Regions from separate parts of the Streptomyces sp. NPDC058812 genome, predicted to be linked through region 1. Evidence: riboswitches for the same ligand, from Rfam matches in the RefSeq annotation. Region 1 holds a riboswitch; the other holds the start of a gene.
What was found. Region 1 has a riboswitch for glycine ahead of gcvT (glycine cleavage system aminomethyltransferase GcvT). Riboswitches for the same ligand answer to the same signal wherever they lie in the genome.
Positions count from the first base shown of each region.

Region 2: it holds a riboswitch for glycine, as region 1 does, so the genes downstream of both, gcvP (aminomethyl-transferring glycine dehydrogenase) here and gcvT (glycine cleavage system aminomethyltransferase GcvT) in region 1, are expected to answer to the same signal.

Region 1 is NZ_JBHYOB010000036.1:4,415-14,401, forward strand. Features, by position in the region: gene glyA (serine hydroxymethyltransferase) at 1-904, opposite strand, end outside; gene gcvH (glycine cleavage system protein GcvH) at 919-1,296, opposite strand; gene gcvT (glycine cleavage system aminomethyltransferase GcvT) at 1,433-2,566, opposite strand; glycine riboswitch at 2,724-2,818, opposite strand; gene ACFW48_RS37385 (AAA family ATPase) at 2,998-3,666, shown strand; gene ACFW48_RS37390 (enhanced serine sensitivity protein SseB) at 3,742-4,545, shown strand; gene ACFW48_RS37395 (enhanced serine sensitivity protein SseB C-terminal domain-containing protein) at 4,759-5,556, shown strand; gene ACFW48_RS37400 (ABC transporter permease) at 5,872-6,879, shown strand; gene ACFW48_RS37405 (ABC transporter substrate-binding protein) at 6,950-8,749, shown strand; gene ACFW48_RS37410 (ABC transporter permease) at 8,889-9,887, shown strand; gene ACFW48_RS37415 (ABC transporter ATP-binding protein) at 9,884-9,987, shown strand, end outside.
Region 2 is NZ_JBHYOB010000021.1:138,220-148,206, forward strand. Features, by position in the region: gene gcvP (aminomethyl-transferring glycine dehydrogenase) at 1-2,617, opposite strand, end outside; glycine riboswitch at 2,794-2,889, opposite strand; gene ACFW48_RS32610 (PRC-barrel domain-containing protein) at 3,040-3,417, shown strand; gene ACFW48_RS32615 (DNA polymerase IV) at 3,458-4,906, opposite strand; gene ACFW48_RS32620 (MerR family transcriptional regulator) at 4,984-5,667, opposite strand; gene ACFW48_RS32625 (bifunctional nuclease family protein) at 5,860-6,333, opposite strand; gene ACFW48_RS32630 (MerR family transcriptional regulator) at 6,418-7,155, opposite strand; gene ACFW48_RS32635 (FHA domain-containing protein) at 7,198-8,148, opposite strand; gene ACFW48_RS32640 (DUF881 domain-containing protein) at 8,210-9,091, opposite strand; gene ACFW48_RS32645 (small basic family protein) at 9,097-9,429, opposite strand; gene ACFW48_RS32650 (DUF881 domain-containing protein) at 9,426-9,987, opposite strand, start outside.

The sequences.
Region 1 (9,987 bases):
CCCGCACCAGGCGCTCGGCCAGGATGCGGGCACCCTCCAGCGTACGGCCCTGGCGCTCCTTGAAGTCCTCGCTCGCGGCGACCTTGAAGGCGACGGCCTTGGCGGCCACCACGTGCTCCAGCGGTCCACCCTGCTGACCGGGGAAGACGGCGGAGTTGATCTTCTTCGCCAGCTCGGCAGTGGAGAGGATCACACCGCCGCGCGGGCCGCCCAGCGTCTTGTGGGTGGTGGTGGTCACGACGTGGGCGTGCGGCACCGGGTTCGGGTGCAGGCCTGCCGCGACCAGACCGGCGAAGTGCGCCATGTCGACCATGAGGTACGCGCCGACCTCGTCCGCGACCTTGCGGAACGCGGCGAAGTCCAGCTGACGCGGGTAGGCCGACCAGCCGGCCACGATCAGCTTCGGCTGGGTCTCCTTGGCGAGGCGCTCCACCTCGGCCATGTCGACCTGGCCGTCGTCGCCCACGTGGTACGGGACGACGTTGTAGAGCTTGCCGGAGAAGTTGATCTTCATGCCGTGGGTCAGGTGCCCGCCGTGGGCGAGGTTCAGACCCATGATCGTGTCGCCGGGCTTGAGCAGCGCGAACATCGCCGCCGCGTTGGCCTGGGCGCCCGAGTGCGGCTGCACGTTGGCGTGCTCGGCGCCGAAGAGCGCCTTGACCCGGTCGATGGCGATCTGCTCGACCACGTCGACGTGCTCGCAGCCGCCGTAGTAGCGGCGGCCGGGGTAGCCCTCGGCGTACTTGTTCGTGAGGACCGAGCCCTGGGCCTCCATGACCGCGACGGGCGCGAAGTTCTCGGAGGCGATCATTTCCAGGGTGGACTGCTGGCGGTCCAGCTCGGCGTCGACGGCGGCGGCGACGTCGGGGTCGAGCTCGTGCAGGGGTGTGTTCAGAAGCGACATGCGGTCGTGACTCCTCAGCCGGCGGTGAAGGCGGTGTACTCGTCGGCGGAGAGCAGGTCGGCCGGCTCGTCCGTGACGCGCACCTTGAACAGCCAGCCGCCCTCGAAGGGCGCGGAGTTCACCAGCGACGGGTCGTTGACGACGTCCTCGTTGACCTCGGTGATCTCGCCGGAGACGGGGGAGTACAGGTCGGAGACCGACTTGGTGGACTCCAGTTCGCCGCAGGTCTCGCCCGCGGACACCGAGGCACCGACCTCGGGGAGCTGGACGAAGACGACGTCACCGAGCGCGTTGGCCGCGTGCTCCGTGATGCCGACCGTCGAGGCGCCGTCCTCGGCGCCCGACAGCCACTCGTGCTCCTTGCTGTAGCGCAGCTGCTGGGGGTTGCTCATGGCCTGGATTCTCCTGTACGCGAGGGAGTGCTGGTGAAGGGGGCTGCTGGTACGGGGAACTGCTGACACCGCTGGTGAGCAGCGAGGACGCGCGCGGGACGACAGGGTCCCGCCGCCCGGTGTCAGTGTGCAGTGTCTACTTCCGGCGCTTGTAGAACGGCAGCGCCACGACCTCGTACGGCTCGTGGCTGCCCCGGATGTCCACGCCGACACCCGCGGTGCCCGGCGCGGCGTGCGCGGGGTCGACGTACGCCATGGCGATCGGCTTGCCCAGCGTCGGGGACGGCGCCCCGGAGGTGACCTCGCCGACGACCTCGCCGCCGGCGACGACCTGGTACCCGGCGCGCGGGACCCGGCGGCCCTCGGCGACCAGGCCGACCAGGACGCGCGGCGGGTTCTGCTCGGCCCGGGAGGCGGCCTCGGTCAGCGCGGCGCGCCCGACGAAGTCGCCCTCCTTCTCGAACTTCACCACCCGGCCGAGTCCGGCGTCGAAGGGCGTCAGCGCGGTCGTCAGCTCGTGCCCGTACAGCGGCATGCCCGCCTCCAGGCGGAGCGTGTCCCGGCAGGACAGCCCGCACGGGGCCAGCCCGGTGCCCTCGCCCGCCTCGGTCAGCGCCTGCCACAGCTCCACGGCGTGCTCCGGCTTCACGAACAGCTCGAAGCCGTCCTCGCCGGTGTAGCCGGTGCGCGCGATGAGCGCCGGGACGCCGGCCACGGTGCCGGGCAGGCCGGCGTAGTACTTCAGGCCGTCCAGGTCGGCGTCGGTGAGCGACGCGAGGATGCCCGGGGACTCCGGGCCCTGCACGGCGAGCAGCGCGTAGGCGTCGCGGTCGTCGCGTACCTCGGCTTCGAAGCCGGCGGCTCGCTCGGTCAGCGCGTCCAGCACCACCTGGGCGTTGGAGGCGTTGGCGACGACCATGTAGTGGGAAGAGGCGGCCTCGCTCTCACCGAGCCGGTAGACGATCAGGTCGTCCAGGATGCCGCCGTCCTCCCGGCAGATCATGGTGTAGCGGGCGCGCCCCGGCTTCACGCTGCCGATGTTGCCGACCAGCGCGAAGTTCAGCAGCTCGGCGGCCTGCGGACCGGTGACCGTGATCTCACCCATGTGCGAGAGGTCGAAGAGCCCGGCCCGGGTGCGCACCGCGACGTGCTCGTCGCGCTCGGAGCCGTAGCGCAGGGGCATGTCCCAGCCGGCGAAGTCGGTCATCGTCGCGCCCAGCGCGCGATGCGTGGCATCGAGCGCGGTACGGCGGAGTTCTGTACTGCTCATCGGTCGGTCGTCTCCCAGGACAGGACGTGGCGAGGTCGATCCTCCCCATCTGTCATCGAAACCTGAGAGGTTCGCCACGACCACCGGAGTACGGCGACCAGGACTTGCACCTTGGGTGGGGCAGCCCGTCGAGGGGCGGCCCGCTTTTCAGATGTGCCTCGCCCGCGCGGTAACGGGGCCTGAGAGATTCAAGGGAGGGACTTGCTCCTTCGGCGCCCCGGCGATGGCCGGGGACTCTCCCGCGCGGATTCAAACGGCCGGTATGCAGTTGGCGCCGCCATCATTGCACGCCCGGCCGATCCATGGCAGACCGTGATCTGTAACCGGCCTGTGGCAGTAAGCGCACGAAAACGCGAGACCTGCGCATTACCTTCTCTTTACACTCGACGGGGATGGGAACTCGTGAACCGCCCCAGGGGAGGACGATCACGGTGAACAGGACCACGGCGTACGCCACGACCTCGGGACTCGCGCTGCCCAAGCAGCCGGTCGCCCCGGCACCGGAGGCGTGCGCCGAACTGCCCGCGCCCGTCGTCCGCGACCTGCGGGACCGGGAGGGCCACAGCCCGCACGCCCTGCTCTTCGGACCCCGGGACCTGGTGGTGATCACCGGCCTGCCCGGCAGCGGCAAGTCCACGCTGATGGAGCGCACCGTGCGCGGACTGCGCATCGACTCCCAGGACACCCGCGACCGCTGGGACCGCCGCATGCCGCGCTTCCTGCCGTACGGGCTCTACCGCCCCTTCGTCCGCCTCGCCCACTACGCCGGACTGCGCAGGGCGCTGCGCTCCGGCGAGGGCGTCGTCGTGCACGACTGCGGCACCCAGGCCTGGGTGCGCGGCTGGCTGGCCCGCGAGGCCCGCCGCCGTGACGGCACCCTGCACCTGCTGCTGCTCGACGTCGATGCCGGAGAGGCCCTGGCCGGCCAGCGCGAGCGCGGCCGGGGCGTGTCGCGGTACGCGTTCCTGCGCCACCGCACGGCCAACACCCGCCTGCTGCGCGCGGTGACCGAGGGCACCCTGCCCGCCGGCTGCACCTCGGCGATCCTCCTGGACCGGGCGGCGGCGGACACACTGCGCCGGATCGCCTTCACGGGGTGACGCAACGTAGGGCCGCAGGGCCGAACGGGTTAGCCTTTTCAGCCACAGCAGCGGTACCAGGCAGGCGGTAGGCAGATGGACATCCCAGGGGGCCTCCCGGCGGACTTCTCCGCGGGATTCCCGGCGCAGGCGCACCCCCACCCGCACGGCGGGTGGCCCGGCAACGAACTGGAGGAGGTGCTGTCCGCCTCCCTCGGCGTGCCGGGCGCCGGTGGCCGGATCGTGGAGGTGCTCGGCCGCAGCTTCGTGTGGATACCGCTGCCGAACGGCGGCGGCCCGAACAGCGGCCCCCTCGACCTGCCCTCGCTGGAGATCGAGGGCCAGGCCTTCGTGCCGGTGTTCAGCTCGGAGGAGCAGCTCCGCCAGGTCGCCGGCGCGCAGATGGCGTACACCATCGCCCCCGCCGCGGAGTTCGCCCGCGGCCTGCCCCCGCAGATCGGCATCGCCGTGAACCCGGACGGCGTGGTCGGCATCCCGCTGCCGCCACCGGCCGTGGCCGAGCTGTGCCGGGCCGGCCGCACCCCGCTGGACGGACCCGCGTCCGGCGGCCGGGTCCGCCTCTTCGAACCGGACTGGCAGGACGACCCGGTGGACTTCCTGGCCGCCGCCTCCGCCGAGTTCGCCGCCGTCGGCGTCGTGCGCACCGCCCGCCGCTGCCTGGCCGCCGTCGAGACCGCCGACCCCGTCATGTTCGTCGGTGTGGAACTCACCCACTGGGAGGACGACGCCCGCACCCTCCCTCTGGACGCCCTCGGCCGGGCCCTGACCAAGGCCCCCTTGAAAACCCAGGTCAACCTGGTCCTCCTGGAGGCGGCCCAGGACCCGGTCTGCGACTGGATGAGGGCAAACGTCCGCCCGTTCTACGACCGCGACTTGTAGAGAGCAATCTGCGGGACTCCTGGACGCCGGTCAGGGAAGCCAACCCAGGGGCGCGGGGCTGTATCGATGTGCGGCTCCGCCGCGTGGGCGCGACCAGCCGCGACCAACCCGCACCCGCCAACGGACACCGCACCCCGAGCTCATAGGCGCCCCCCACCCGGCGGAGCCTTAAGCTGGTTCCATAACCGGGAACTTCTCGAAGGGGCGATACACGTGAGCGCCAGCGGCACCGCGACCGGACAGGTCGAGCACATGCTGCGCCAGGTGACGCCCGGGCGCTACGACGCCTACGAGGCCCTGCTGCGCGCCCTCGCCACCCCCACCTCCGGCCAGGTCTGGATGCTGCTCTGGCACGGCCAGGCCGGCTCCCCGGACGCCCAGTACGGGAACATGGAGGTCGACGGCTACGGCTACGCGCCCTGCGTCACCTCCGCCCAGGAGCTGTCGGCCAGCGGCTGGAACCGGTCGTACGAGGTGGTCGACGGCCTGGAGGCGGCCCGCGCCCTCTACCCGGACCACTACGGCCTCTGGCTCAACCCGCACGCCCCCGGCGGCGGCGTCGGCATCCCCTGGCTGGATCTGCGCCGCATCGCCTCCGGCCTGGACCGTCAGCCGGCGGGGCCCCTGCGCCTGTCCGAACCGGCCATCGAGGTCCCCCAGTTCTACGCCCTGCTCGCGCAGAACGCCCACCGCACCCCGGCGGTCCGGGCGCTTCGCCGCGCCTGGGTGCAGCCGGCGCTGGGCGCGCCCTATCTCGCCATCGGCCTCGACGTGTACGACACCTCCCCGCCGGCCGTCGACGCGGTGCGCGGGATGATGCAGCAGTCCGTCGGCGCGGTGCCGGACGGGCTGCCGGTGTCGACGGTGGCGATGACCGACACCCACGACCCGGTCGCCATGTGGCTGCGCGCCCACGCCCGCCCCTTCTACGACCGCGAGGCCCACGGGGCCGCCCCCGCCCAGGCACCCGCGGGCGGGTACGGATACCCTCCGGCCGGGGGCCGGTACTGACCTTCGCAGGGCCCGTCCCGCCGCCGGTGGGCGGACATCTTCGCGCGTAGACGAGGGCATAAGGCGCCCCTCTGTCCTCGATGTCCCAACTCGTCCGCGTCCGGCCCCCGTTACCCAGTGTCCGGATAACGGAACACCTCAAACAGCATCACGGTTGCGCATCCATTCCCCTTCAAGTCTGGCTACAGATCGCCAAAGCGTTGAAGACTCCGGCAACAAGGGGTGGCTGTCCGCCCCTGCGTACGACGGACTGATCACGCCGCTACAGCGGCAAGTGCGGGCCGGCTACCGCCGGTTGAGAGGGGTCCCTGCCAGATGACGGCACCATTGCACGAGCCGACCGCGGAAGCGGCCCCGAGTGCGGCCGAGGAAGCGGCGGTTGCCGGCGCCGACGCCAAGGCGGTACAGGGGCGTTCCCTGGGCCGGATCGCCTGGGAGCGACTGAAACGGGACAAGCTGGCCCTGACGGGCGGCATCGTGGTGCTCGTTCTCATCGTGATCGCGGTGCTCGCGCCCGCGATCACCTCCCTCTACGGGCAAGATCCCAACTCGTTCAACGAGGACAGGATCGACCCACTGTTCGGCACCCCCGTGGGGTCCCTCGGCGGCATCAGCGGCGAGCACTGGCTCGGTGTCGAACCGGTCAACGGCCGCGACGTCTTCGCCCGCATCGTCCACGGCGCACGGATCTCGCTGCTCGTGGGCTTCCTGTCCGCGCTCGTCGCCGTGGTCATCGGCACCGTCCTGGGTGTCCTGGCCGGCTTCTTCGGCGGCTGGGTCGACGCCCTCATCAGCCGGGTCATGGACGGCCTGCTGGCCTTCCCGCAGCTGCTGTTCATCATCGCGCTGGTCTCCGTCATGCCCGACAACATGCTGGGACTGAGCGGCACGGGCGTGCGTCTGCTCATGATGATCCTGGTCATCGGCTTCTTCGGCTGGCCCTACATCGGTCGCGTGGTCCGCGGCCAGACACTCTCGATGCGTGAACGGGAGTACGTCGAGGCGGCCCGGTCTTTGGGAGCCGGACGGTTCTACATCCTGTTCAAGGAACTGCTGCCCAACCTGGTGGCGCCGATCATCGTCTACACCACGATGATGATCCCCACCAACATCCTGACCGAGGCGGCACTCAGCTTCCTGGGCGTGGGCGTCAAGCCGCCCACCTCCTCCTGGGGGCAGATGCTCTCGAGCGCGATCGACTACTACCAGTCCGATCCCATGTACATGGTGATCCCGGGTGTGGCGATCTTCATCACCGTTCTTGCCTTCAACCTCTTCGGTGACGGCGTACGCGACGCGCTGGACCCGAAGGGCTCCCGCTGACCTGCCGTACCGGCAAGCGACCCGTGGCTCCCGCACGGGGTCTCTCATCTAATCCGGAGGATCCGAGATCGTGACTACCCAACGCACCTCAGGGCGGCGCAAGCAGGCTTTGGCCGCTGCCGCAGTGGTCGCCGCGCTGCTGACCACGGCGGCGTGCGGCGGCGGCGGCGACGACAGCGGCGGCGGCGGTTCGAAGAACGGCGCGGCCAAGTTCGACGCGGCCAACAACAAGGTCCTTCAGGCCTCCGAGGCCAAGAAGGGCGGGACGCTGAAGTTCGCCAGCACGCAGGACGCCGACTCGTGGGACACCACGCGTGGCTACTACGGCTTCATGTGGAACTTCTCCCGCTACTACAGCCGCCAGCTCGTCACGAACAAGACGGAGCCGGGCGCCGCCGGCGCGCAGGTCACCCCCGACCTCGCCACCGGGCTCGCCAAGGTCTCGGACGACGGCAAGACCTACACGTACACCCTGCGTGACGGCGTCACCTGGGAGGACGGCAAGCCGATCACCTCCAAGGACGTCAAGTACGGCATCGAGCGCGTCTGGGCGCAGGACGTGCTGTCCGGCGGCCCGACGTACCTCAAGGAGGTGCTCGACCCGAAGGACGAGTACCCGGGTCCGTACAAGGACAAGTCCAAGGACAAGCTGGGCCTGAAGGCGATCGAGACGCCGGACGACAAGACCATCGTCTTCAAGCTCCCGCAGGCCAACTCGGACTTCGAGGAGATGCTGGCGCTGACCTCGGCGTCCCCGGTCCGCCAGGACAAGGACACCAAGGCCAAGTACACGCTGCGGCCGTTCTCCTCGGGTCCGTACAAGTTCGAGTCCTACAACCCGGGCAAGGACCTCACCCTGGTCCGCAACACCGAGTGGAAGCAGGAGTCGGACCCGGTCCGCAAGGCGTACCCGGACAAGATCACGATCAAGTTCTTCTCCAACGCCAATGAGCTGGACGCCCGTCTGATCTCCGGCGACTACGACCTGGACCTGGCCCAGACCGGCCTGTCCCCGCAGGGCCGCACCACCGCCCTGAAGGAGCACAAGGGCAACCTGGACAACCCGGTCTCGGGTTACATCCGGTACGCCTCGTTCCCGCAGAACGTGAAGCCGTTCGACAACATCCACTGCCGCAAGGCCGTCCTCTACGGGGCCGACCACGTCTCGCTGCAGACCGCGCGCGGCGGCCCGGTCGCCGGCGGCGACATCGGCACCAACATGCTGCCGCCGTCCGTCCCGGGCTCCGAGGGCCAGAAGTACGACCCGTACGAGATGGCCGGTGCGAACAAGAAGGGCAACGTCGAGAAGGCCAAGGAAGAGCTGAAGGCCTGCGGCAAGCCGAACGGCTTCAAGACCACCATCGCCGTCCGCAACAACAAGCCGGTCGAGGTGGCCACCGCCGAGTCGCTCCAGGCGTCGCTGAAGAAGGTCGGCATCGACGTCGAGATCGACCAGTACGACGGTGCGCAGTACGCCAGCACGGTCGGCAGCCCCTCGAACGTGAAGAAGAAGGGCTACGGCATCATCATCATGGGCTGGGGCCCGGACTTCCCGTCCGTCCAGGGCTACGGTCTGCCGCTGTGGCACAGCGACTACATCCTCGACAGCGCGAACAACAACTTCGCGATGATCGACGACAAGAAGATCGACGGTCTGTTCGCGGACTACCTGACCCAGCTGGACGACGCGGGCAAGGCCAAGATCGCCACGGAGATCAACCACAAGGTGATGGAGGGCGCGTACTACCTGCCCTTCGTCTTCGAGAAGTTCATCAACTGGCGCTCCAACCGACTGGCGAACGTGTACACCACCGACGGCTACAGCGGTATGTACGACTTCGTCAACCTCGGTCTGAAGTCCACGAAGTAACCGGTACACCCGCCGTACGGCACGAAAGGCAGGTGAAGGCCGGCGCGGCGTGACCGTGGGCCGCCGGAAGTCCCCCACCGCCCACAAGGCGTGGGAGGCACCCCTCCGGCGGCCCGTGGTCCGCAGCGGGCCGCAACCCGTGCTCGCTTATCTCATCAGGCGGCTGTTCGCCGCCGCAGTGATGCTGGTGGTCATCATTCTGGTGGTCTTCGGCATCTTCTTCCTCGTCCCCAAGTGGGCCGGCGTCGACGTCGCCCTGAGCTTCGTGGGCAAGCAGGCGGACCCCGCCGCCGTGGAGGGTGTGCGACAGAAGCTGGGTCTGAGCGACCCGGTCTTCGTCCAGGCCTGGGAGTTCTTCAAGGGCATCTTCGCGGGCCGCACCTACGCGGCCGGTGGCGACGTCACCAACTGCTCCGCGCCGTGCTTCGGTTACTCCTTCCGTACCGAGCAGGCCGTCTGGCCGGTACTGACCGAGCGTTTCCCGGTGACCCTGGCTCTCGCGCTCGGTGCGGCCGTCCTGTGGCTGATCTTCGGCCTCGCCGCCGGTGTCCTGTCCGCGCTCAAGCGGGGCACCCTGTGGGACCGCGGCGCGATGGTCGTCGCGCTCTCGGGTGTGTCCCTGCCCATCTACTTCACCGGTCTGCTCAGCCTGGCGATCTTCTCCCACGGTCTGGGCTGGATCAACGCCGAGTTCGTGCCCCTGGAGGACAGCCTCTCCGGTTGGCTCGGCGGCATGATCCTTCCGTGGGTCACCCTGGCCTTCCTGTACGCCGCGATGTACGCCCGGATCACCCGGGCCACCATGATGGAGATCCTCGGCGAGGACTACATCCGCACCGCGCGTGCCAAGGGCCTCAAGGAGCAGGTCGTCATCCGCAAGCACGCCATGCGGTCGACCCTGACTCCGCTGCTCACCATGCTCGGCATGGACCTCGGCGCCCTCATGGGCGGCGCGATCCTGACCGAGACCACGTTCAGCCTCCCCGGCCTCGGCCAGAAGGTTCTGGACGCGATCCAGAACCAGGACCTGCCCTTTATCCTGGGCGTCGTCCTGATCACTTCTCTCGCGGTGCTGATCGCCAACCTCGTGGTGGACATCCTGTACGCCGTGATCGACCCCCGAGTGAGGCTCGCATGACCGACCTCAGCAAGAGCGGAGCAGCCGTGGGCGAGCCCACCGGTACTTCGCCCACACCGAAGGCCTTCCTGGAAGTACGCGACCTGAAGGTGCACTTCCC
Region 2 (9,987 bases), on a different contig from region 1:
AGAACCGGTCCAGCTCGGCCAGGTCCTCGGATTCGGTCGGCTCGATCATCAGCGTGCCGGCCACCGGGAACGACATCGTCGGCGCGTGGAAGCCGTAGTCGATCAGCCGCTTGGCGACGTCGTCGACGCTCACGCCGGTCGCCTTGGTCAGCGGGCGCAGGTCGATGATGCACTCGTGCGCGACCAGCCCGCCGGGGCCGTTGTACAGCACCGGGAAGTGCGGCTCCAGGCGCTTGGCGATGTAGTTGGCGGACAGCACCGCCACCTGCGTGGCGCGCTTGAGGCCCTCGCCGCCCATCAGCCGGACGTACGACCACGAGATCGGCAGGATGCCGGCCGAGCCCCACGGCGCCGCCGAGATCGGGCCGACGCCCGTCTGCGGACCGGCCGCGGGCTGCAGCGGGTGGTTGGGCAGGTACGGCGCCAGGTGCGACCGTACGGCCACGGGGCCGACGCCGGGACCACCGCCGCCGTGCGGGATGCAGAAGGTCTTGTGCAGGTTCAGGTGCGAGACGTCGCCGCCGAAGTGACCGGGCTTGGCGAGACCGACCAGGGCGTTGAGGTTGGCGCCGTCCACGTAGACCTGGCCGCCGGCGTCGTGCACCCGGGCGCAGATGTCGGCGACGTGCTCCTCGAAGACGCCGTGCGTGGAGGGGTAGGTGATCATCAGCACGGACAGCTCGTCGCGGTGCTTCTCGATCTTGGCGCGCAGGTCCTCGACGTCGATCTCGCCGTCGTCGGCGGTCTTGACGACGACGACCTTCATGCCGGCCATGACGGCGCTCGCGGCGTTGGTGCCGTGCGCGGAGGACGGGATGAGGCAGACGGTGCGCTGGTCGTCGCCGTTGGCGCGGTGGTAGGCGCGTACGGCGAGCAGACCGGCGAACTCGCCCTGCGACCCGGCGTTCGGCTGGAGCGAGACCTTGTCGTACCCGGTGACCTCGGCGAGCCGCTCCTCAAGCTCACGGATGAGGGTGAGGTAGCCCTGCGCCTGCTCGGCGGGCGCGAAGGGGTGCAGCTGCCCGAACTCTGACCAGGTGACCGGCTCCATCTCGGTGGTCGCGTTGAGCTTCATGGTGCAGGAGCCCAGCGGGATCATGCCCCGGTCCAGCGCGTAGTCGCGGTCGGCGAGGCGGCGCAGGTAGCGCAGCATCGCCGTCTCGGAGCGGTGCTGGTGGAAGACCGGGTGGGTGAGGAAGTCGTCGGTGCGCAGCAGCGCCTCGGGCAGCGACTCCTCGGTGGCCGCGTCCAGCGCCTCGATGTCGCCCTCGACGCCGAAGGCGTTCCACACGCCGCCGACCTGGGCGCGTGTGGTGGTCTCGTCGCAGGCGAACGACACGTGGTCGGCGTCGACGAGCCGCAGGTTGACGCCGTTCTCGCGGGCGGCGTGGACGATCGCGTCGGCCCGGCCGGGCACCCGCGCGGTGACCGTGTCGAAGTAGGCGCCGTGGACGATGTCGACGCCACCCGCCGCGAGACCGGCCGCGGTGATCGAGGCGTACCGGTGGGTGCGCCTCGCGATGGCCCGCAGCCCCTCGGGCCCGTGGTACACGGCGTACATACCGGCCATCACGGCGAGCAGCACCTGCGCGGTGCAGATGTTGCTGGTGGCCTTCTCGCGGCGGATGTGCTGCTCGCGGGTCTGCAGGGCGAGGCGGTAGGCCTTGTTGCCGTCGGCGTCCACGGAGACGCCGACGAGGCGGCCGGGCAGGCTGCGCGCGAACTTCTCGTGCACGGCCATGTAGCCGGCGTGCGGCCCGCCGAAGCCCATCGGCACCCCGAAGCGCTGCGTCGTGCCGATGGCGATGTCGGCACCCAGCTCGCCGGGCGAGGTGAGCAGGGTGAGCGCGAGCAGGTCGGCGGCGACGGTGACGAGGGCACCGAGCTCGTGGGCCCGGTCGACGACCGGCTTGATGTCGCGTACGGCACCGGAGGCGCCCGGGTACTGGATCAGGACGCCGTTGATCTCCCGCTCGGCGACCTCGGCCGGGATGCCCTCGCTGAGGTCGGCGACGACCACCTCGACGCCGGTCGGCTCCGCGCGGGTCTGTATCACGGCGATGGTCTGCGGCAGGGCGTCCGCGTCGACCAGGAACAGACCCTTCTTGTTCTTGCCCATGCGCCGGGAGAGGGCCATCGCCTCGGCGGCCGCGGTGCCCTCGTCGAGCAGCGATGCACCGGAGGTCGGCAGGCCGGTGAGCTCGGCGACCATCGTCTGGAAGTTCAGCAGGGCCTCGAGACGGCCCTGGGAGATCTCCGGCTGGTACGGCGTGTACGCGGTGTACCAGGCCGGGTTCTCCATGACGTTGCGCAGGATGACCGGCGGGGTGAAGGTGCCGTAGTAGCCGAGGCCGATCATGGAGTCGAGGACCTGGTTGCGGTCGGCCAGGGAGCGCAGCTCGGCCAGCACCTCGGCCTCGGAGCGCGCGCCCGGCAGGTCCAGCGCGTCGGCGTTCTTGATCACATCCGGCACCGCGGCGGCCGTCAGCTCGTCGAGCGAACCGTAGCCGACCTGCGCGAGCATCTTGGCCCGCGCCTCGTGGTCGGGGCCGATGTGGCGCTGCTCGAACGGCATTGCCTGTTCGAGTTCGGAGAGCGGGGTGCGATGGGCGGTCATTGCGGAGGCCTCCTGGTCTGACGACCTTCGAGGGGCACCACGGCGCGGGTACCCGAACGGCCTCCCCCTCTGTCATCTCGACCTGAGAGCTTCACCGGGCGGGCCCGAGGGCGCTCCCGGCTTTCACCGTCGGTGAGAGCGGAAGCCGTCGACCCCGCCCTGCTTTCCAGAGTGACCTCGTCCGTGCGGTACGTGAGCCTGAGAGATTCCGGGGAGGATTTGCTCCTTCGGCGCCTCCGGTGGTGTCCGGAGGACTCTCCCGCGCGGGGTCAGCAGCCGTTTGCCAGCGTACCAGCGAGGTCGACGCACGGACCTTCGAGTGGCCGACCGGCCATATGTGCTCTTTTGTAGTACTACGGATGATTTCGGCGGCTGGTGGGTCGGCTGGTGCGCGACCCCAGTGCGACCAAGTGGAGGGCCCCGTGCGTACCGACATCGACCCGCGCAACCTGATCGGCCGCAAGGCGTTCGACCGCAACGGCACCCGGATCGGCACCGTCGACGAGGTCTACCTCGACGACGCCACCGGCGTCCCCGAGTGGGCGGCGATACGCACCGGCCTGTTCAGCCGGGACGCCTTCGTGCCCCTGGAGCCGAGCGAGCTGCTCGACGGCACCTTGCGCGTGCCCTTCGACCGGGCCCTGATCAGGGAGGCCCCCGACTTCGGCGTCGGCCGCCACCTCTCGCCGGAACAGGAACTCCAGCTCTACCACCACTACGGTCTCGACGTGGCCGCTCCTCCCCCGCTCCCCGACCACGACTTCGGCAAGCTGGCGGGCCAGGGCAAGGAGGAGGGCTGACGATCCGGCCCCTCGCCCCACCACCGGGCAGCCTGGTCTCCTAGCCGGGTGCCAGACGCGCCGACCCCGCCGGGCCGGTCTCCGGGTCCGTCTCCCCGCCGAGGCCCGGGTCGGCCTCCGTGGTCGTCGGCCCGCTCTCCCCGGGTCTTCGCGGCACGGTCGGGACCAGCGGCAGCGGTTCCGCCGGTGTCAGATCCGGGTCGTCCACCGGGAAGGTCCGCACCCGGCCGGTCTCCGAGTACGGCGTCTCGAACCGCACGGTGACCCGCCCCAGCCCGCTGCCCTGCACCCACCCGTGTCCGTACTCCGCGTGCCGCACGTCGTGCCCCGACGGCCACCGGCGCTCGGCGGGCGCCGGCCGGTCCTCCTGGACGGGCTCGGCGTCGGGCTCCTCGGCGACTTCGTCGACCCGGTCCCCCGCCGCCTGTGCGAACAGGTCCTCCTGCGTGTAGTCGGCGAGCCCGCTGACGCCGACCCCGAGCAGCCGCACGCCGCCGGTGGTGTCCACGGAGTCCAGCAGCCGGGCCGCGGCCTCCCGCACCACCGCCGGGTCGTCCGTGGGCCCACGCAGCGTCTCGGAGCGCGTCAGCGTGGAGAAGTCGTACCTGCGCACCTTGAGCACGATGGTCCGCCCGGACAGCCCGGAGCCGCGCAGCCGCCGCACGCACCGGTCGGCCAGCCGCCCCACCTCCACACCGACCCGCACCCGGTCGTGGATGTCCACGTCGTAGGTGTCCTCGACCGACACCGACTTGGTCTCCCGCTCGGCCACCACGGGTCGCTCGTCGCGGGCCAGGGCCATGGCGTACAGGGCATGCCCGTGCGCCTTGCCCAGCAGCCGTACGAGCTCGTCCTCACCCGCCTCGGCGATGTCGCCCACCGTGGTGATCCCGGCCCGCCGCAGATGGTCTCCCGTGGCCGGTCCCACTCCGGGCAGCGTCCGCACGGTCATCGGCTCCAGCATGGCCCGCTCCGTCCCCGGCGGGATCAGGACCAGCCCGTCGGGTTTGGCCTCCTCCGATGCGATCTTGGCGAGCATCTTGGAGGCGGCCAGCCCCACGGAACCGGTGAGGCCGGTGACGGCGCGGATGTCCGTACGCAGCTTCGTGCCGGCCAGTCGCGCCGACGCCGCGTCCCAGGCCGCCCCGCCGGCCTCCAGGTCCACGAAGGCCTCGTCCAGGCTCAGCGGCTCCACCAGCGGCGACAGCTCACGCAGCAGCCGCATCACCTGCTCGCTGATCGACCGGTAGAGCTCGAACCGCGGGACCAGGTAGGCGGCGTTGGGTGCCAGCCGCCGGGCCTGGCCCATGGGCATCGCCGAGTGGACGCCGAAGACCCGCGCCTCGTACGAGCAGGTGGCGACCACACCGCGCGGTCCGAGGCCGCCCACCACGACGGCCTTCCCGCGCAGACTCGGCTTGGACGCCTGCTCCACCGAGGCGAAGAAGGCATCCATGTCGAGATGCAGGATCGTGGGCGCGGTTCTCACATCTCCGATGCTGCCCTACGCCACTGACAATGCCCCGTCCTGGCACGGGGCACGGGGTGTGCCGAGTGCGGCGGTGTTCAGACCGCCCGGTTGCGCCGCCGCGCCAGCTCGTCCGCCGGATTGTGTCCGACCAGGGTCTCCCCCGTGTCGATCCGCTCCCCGTGCAGCTGCGACAGCGCGCTCTCCACATCCCGCCAGACCACGCCGACGGCGATCCCGAAGATGCCCTGACCGCCCTGGAGCAGGGCGTGCACCTCGTCGGGCGAGGTGCACTCGTAGACCGTGGCCCCGTCACTCATCAGCGTCATCCGCTCGAGGTCGCGAAAGCCGCGCTCACTGAGATGCTGGACGGCGGTGCGGATGTTCTGCAACGACACCCCGGTGTCGAGGAAGCGCTTGACGATCTTCAGTACGACCACGTCACGGAAGCTGTACAAACGCTGCGTCCCGGAACCGTGTGCGGGTCTCACACTGGGTTCGACCAGGCCCGTACGAGCCCAGTAGTCGAGCTGCCGGTAGGTGATACCGGCGGCCGCGCAGGCCGTCGGCCCGCGGTAGCCGATCTGCTCGGACGTCATGGACGTCGCCCCTCCGCTGCTCGGGACGGCAGCCGGTCGCTGCGGAACAGGGTCGGCCGCCACACCGTGCTGGGGATGCCCCCCGCCGGCGCGGAGCCGAGAGCTCGTGGGAGGGTACGGACCGCTTGCCCCGAGGCTCTGCCCGGGGCCACCCCCAGCCGTACCGTCGCCGCTGATTCTCACGCCGACCTCCGTCCTTGACCTGCCTCCTCGACGGTAGGCAGTCACCAAGGGTGCGTCAACGATCGCCACACTCGGCACGCCGAGTGATAATCACCCTACGAGTGGTTTCGCGTGCCCAACCGCGGGGAAAGGCTAGCCGAATGTGCCCGGAGGGGGCCGCGCGGCACCCTGAGCGGGTCCGGCCCCCACGGCTCACTGGTTGCTGGTCCCGAAGTCCTCCGGCGAGATCTGGTCGAGGAACTCGCGGAACTTCTCCACCTCGTCCTCCTGCTCGTCCGGGATGGCGATGCCGGCGTCGTCGAGCACCGTGTCGCTGCCGTAGATCGGCGTGCCGGTGCGCAGGGCCAGCGCTATGGCGTCGGACGGCCGGGCACTCACCTCGACACCACTCGCGAAGACCAGCTCGGCGTAGAAGACCCCGTCACGCAGGTCCGTGATGCGTACTTCCGTGAGCTCCTGGCCGACGGCTTCCAGCACGTCCTTGAACAGGTCGTGGGTCAGCGGCCGCGCGGGAGCCATGCCCTGCTGGGCGAAGGCGATCGCCGTCGCCTCCCCCGGCCCGATCCAGATGGGGAGGTAACGGTCCCCTCCCACCTCGCGCAGCAGCACGATCGGTTGGTTGGAGGGCATCTCGACCCGGACACCTACGACATCGAGCTCGTTCACACAGCAACCCTAGGCCGTGCCCGGGACATTTGGGTAGTCGGGCCGGGGTCGGGCTGGGCGTTCGGGGCTCCGGGTGCGCCCGTTTCAGGGCAGCCGCACGCCGAGAGCGGTCTGCACCAGCGCCGCGTGCAGCTTCACCGCCAGTCCCGCCAGCTCCTTGGTGCGGGCTTCCGCGTGTGCCCTGGTCTGGGGGTTGCGGTGACGCTTCAGCGGCGCCACCACCTGGTCCACGAGCCCGGCCTCCCGGTCGGCGGCGGCCTTCATCACCCGCAGGTGCCGCGGCTCGATACCGAACCGCCCCAGCTCCACCACCAGTGAGGCCACGGTGACCGCCTCGGCGTCGTACGCCCCGTCGGGCAGCGGAGCGAGGAGCCCGTACGACTCCCACTCCTTCAGCTCCTGGTCGCCGATCTGGGCCGCGGCGAGCAGCTCGTCCCGCCCGATCCGGGCCGCCGTGGGTCCCTCGGCCGGCTCCGGTACGGCCTCCCCGTCCCGCTGCCGGCCCAGCGTCGGCAACGGAACGGCCTCGCCGCGTTCCATCGCGTCCAAGTGCTCGCGGATCACCTTCAGCGGCAGGTAGTGGTCCCGCTGCATGCGCAGCACCTGGCCGAGGCGCTCGACGTCGTGGGCGCTGAACTTGCGGTACCCGGCCGGGGTCCGCCGCGGCTCGACGAGGCCTTCCGACTCCAGGAAGCGGATCTTGGAGATGGTGACGTCGGGGAACTCGTCACGCAGCGCGTTCAGCACGGCGCCGATGCTCATCAGCCCACTGTCCGTGGCGGCGGTGCCGTGCCCGGTACCGCCGCTCGGTGTTTGAAGCATGGACCTTCCCTGGAGGTTCCCCGAGTAATGCCCGGGGGCGGGTCAGTAACCCCGCTGGCTCGCGTAGAAGACCAGCCGGTACTTGCCGATCTGCACCTCGTCACCGTTCGACAGGGCGACCTGGTCGATGCGCTCGCGGTTGACGTACGTGCCGTTCAGGCTGCCGACGTCGGCCACCGTGAACGAGCCGTCCGGACTGCGGCGGAACTCCACGTGTCGGCGCGAGACCGTCACGTCGTCCAGGAAGATGTCGCTCTGCGGATGACGCCCGGCGGTGGTCAGGTCACCGTCCAGCAGGAAGCGGCTGCCGGAGTTCGGACCGCGGCGCACGACCAGGAGCGCCGAGCCGAGCGGCAGCGCGTCGACCGCCGCCTGAGCCTCGGGAGAGAGCGCCGGCATCGCCGTCTGACCGGTGACCTCGGCGTCGTACGCCTCCAGGCCGGAGATGGAGATCGTGGAGGTCGTCTCGGACGCACGCTCCGGAACCGCCCCGGCACGCAGCGGCGCGCCGCAGTTGGAGCAGAAGCGGCTGTTCTCCGCGTTGCGGTTACCGCACCTCGTACACACCAGGGCCGACATGGACGGATCCTCCTGCCGCGGCTGCCCCGCCGGGGCGTTCGACGCGTACGGACCGGGGGAAAACCCTCCACCCGTAGTTGACGGTTGCCCGAAACCTATGTCGCCGGACTGCGCAGGGTCAACAGACGGCGCGCCCTGACCACCGGAAATGCCACCGCCCGGACCAGCCACCTGGTCCCGGAACATCGGGCGCCCGCCCTCCGCATCAGGCTGCGCCCGATGGCGAGCGGTCGCGTTCTCGCGACCCTCTCGCGCACTCTTGCCGAACAACTTCGCAAACAACTTCACGGGCGATTCCCCTTGACCGAAACAGACCCGCCCGTGGGGCAGGACGAACCCTGACTGACCGTACTGACCGAGGACACCTTCACAACGTCCGTCTCCACCAGACAGTTTCCACCACGCACCACCCAATCGGTGCGCCGACCCCCCGCAACCTCATGCCCTCGCCGGTCGCCCCCCATGCACCGCCGGTTCACTGGGAGGACGACCGAGCGTAGTCAGGCCGCTTCACCGCTCGCAAGGCGTCCACGACGATCTTGCTCGACCGCTCAACGGTAACGGTGGCCTGTTCCTTCTCCAGAGTCTGCACCACGCCTCCAGGAATGTTGAGAGCCGGTTCGAGGTCCTGCGGCTTGCCGATGACCTGGAAACGATAGGGCGCGTTGATCTTGTTCCCGTCGACGCTCACGGTCTTGTCGGAGTCCGTGAGGTACGTGCCGGCGACAACCCGTACGCCGTTCACCTGGATCGCCTCCGCGCCCGCCGCGCGCAGCTCCTGTATCGCGTCGAGCAGCATGTCCGCCTCGACCGCCCCCTTCGTGTCCTCGATCGTCACCGTGATGCCGGGCCCCTGCGCGGCCACGGTGCCCGCGAGAATGCCGAGTTGCCGCTCCTTCTCGAGCGTCTGCTTGCGGGCCTCTTCTGCCTGGTCGGAGCTGTTCTCCAACTCGTCGCGCTGCTTCTCGAGGCCCTGCTTCTCGTCTTCAAGACGCTGAGTACGGTCATCCAGTTCATCGAGGATGCGGACCAGATCCTCCTGCCGGGCGCCGCGCAGCGCGTCGTCGCTGTCGCTGTTCGACGCCACCTGGACCGCCAGGCCGAAACCGAGGCCGAACAGGAGCAGGGCGACGATGAGTTGGGCCCGGGTGAGGCGCGGCGGCCACAGCCCCTTGAAGAGCCGCTGCCTACCGGTCAGTCCCGGCTCCGGATCGGACTGCCGCTCCGGTTGCTCCTCGGCCGGGGCGTCGGCGGCCGGTGCCTCCGCCGCCTGGGACTCCGCAGGCGACGCCGGCGGCACCTCGTCGGGCAGTTCCTCGCGCAGCCTGTTCGCGGTCTGCTCTTCGTGGTCGCTCATCGGCCTCACGCCCGGAAGACGTGGCGTCGAATCGCCGCGGCGTTGGAGAAGATCCGGATACCGAGCACGACCACCACGCCCGTGGACAGCTGGGCCCCGACGCCCAACTTGTCGCCCAGGAACACGATCAGTGCGGCCACGACCACGTTCGACAGGAACGACACCACGAAGACCTTGTCGTCGAAGATGCCGTCGAGCATGGCCCGCAGACCGCCGAAGACGGCGTCGAGCGCCGCCACGACGGCGATCGGCAGATAAGGCTCGACGGCCGCCGGCACCTCGGGCCGGACCAACAGGCCGGCCACGACTCCCACGACGAGGCCCAGTACGGCGATCACGATGTGCCCTTCTCGGTTATCGGCTGTGCTGTACGTACGATCACGCTCGTCGCGGCCGGGAGCTCGAGGTCGTCCGCGACGGAGATGGCGGTCCGGATGCCGTAGTTCTCCTGGAGGGCGTGCAGGTACAGCCCGTCGGCACTGTCCTGGAACCGGGTGCTGAGCCCCTCGCCGTCCCCCACCGCGAGCACCGTGTACGGCGGCACCAGCGGCCTGTTGTCGACCAGTATCGCGTCCCCCGCGGCCCTGATCGCGGACAGCGCTGTCAGCCGCTGCCCGTTGATGGAGATCGCCTCGGCCCCCGACTCCCACAGCCCGTTGACCACGCGCTGCATGTCCCGGTCCCGTACCCGGCCCGTGTCGGAGAACCCGGAGGTGCCACGCGGCTGCCCGTCACCGCCCGTGCCCGTGTCCTTGGCGTCGCTCACCACGAGCTTCACACCCGGGCCGTGTACCTCGACCGCGCCCGACAGGACGCCCATCAGGTCGGAGCGGTCACTGTCGCCGTTCTTCTCCAGTGCCTCGCGCTGCCGCGCGCTCACGTCCTCGCGCAGCTCG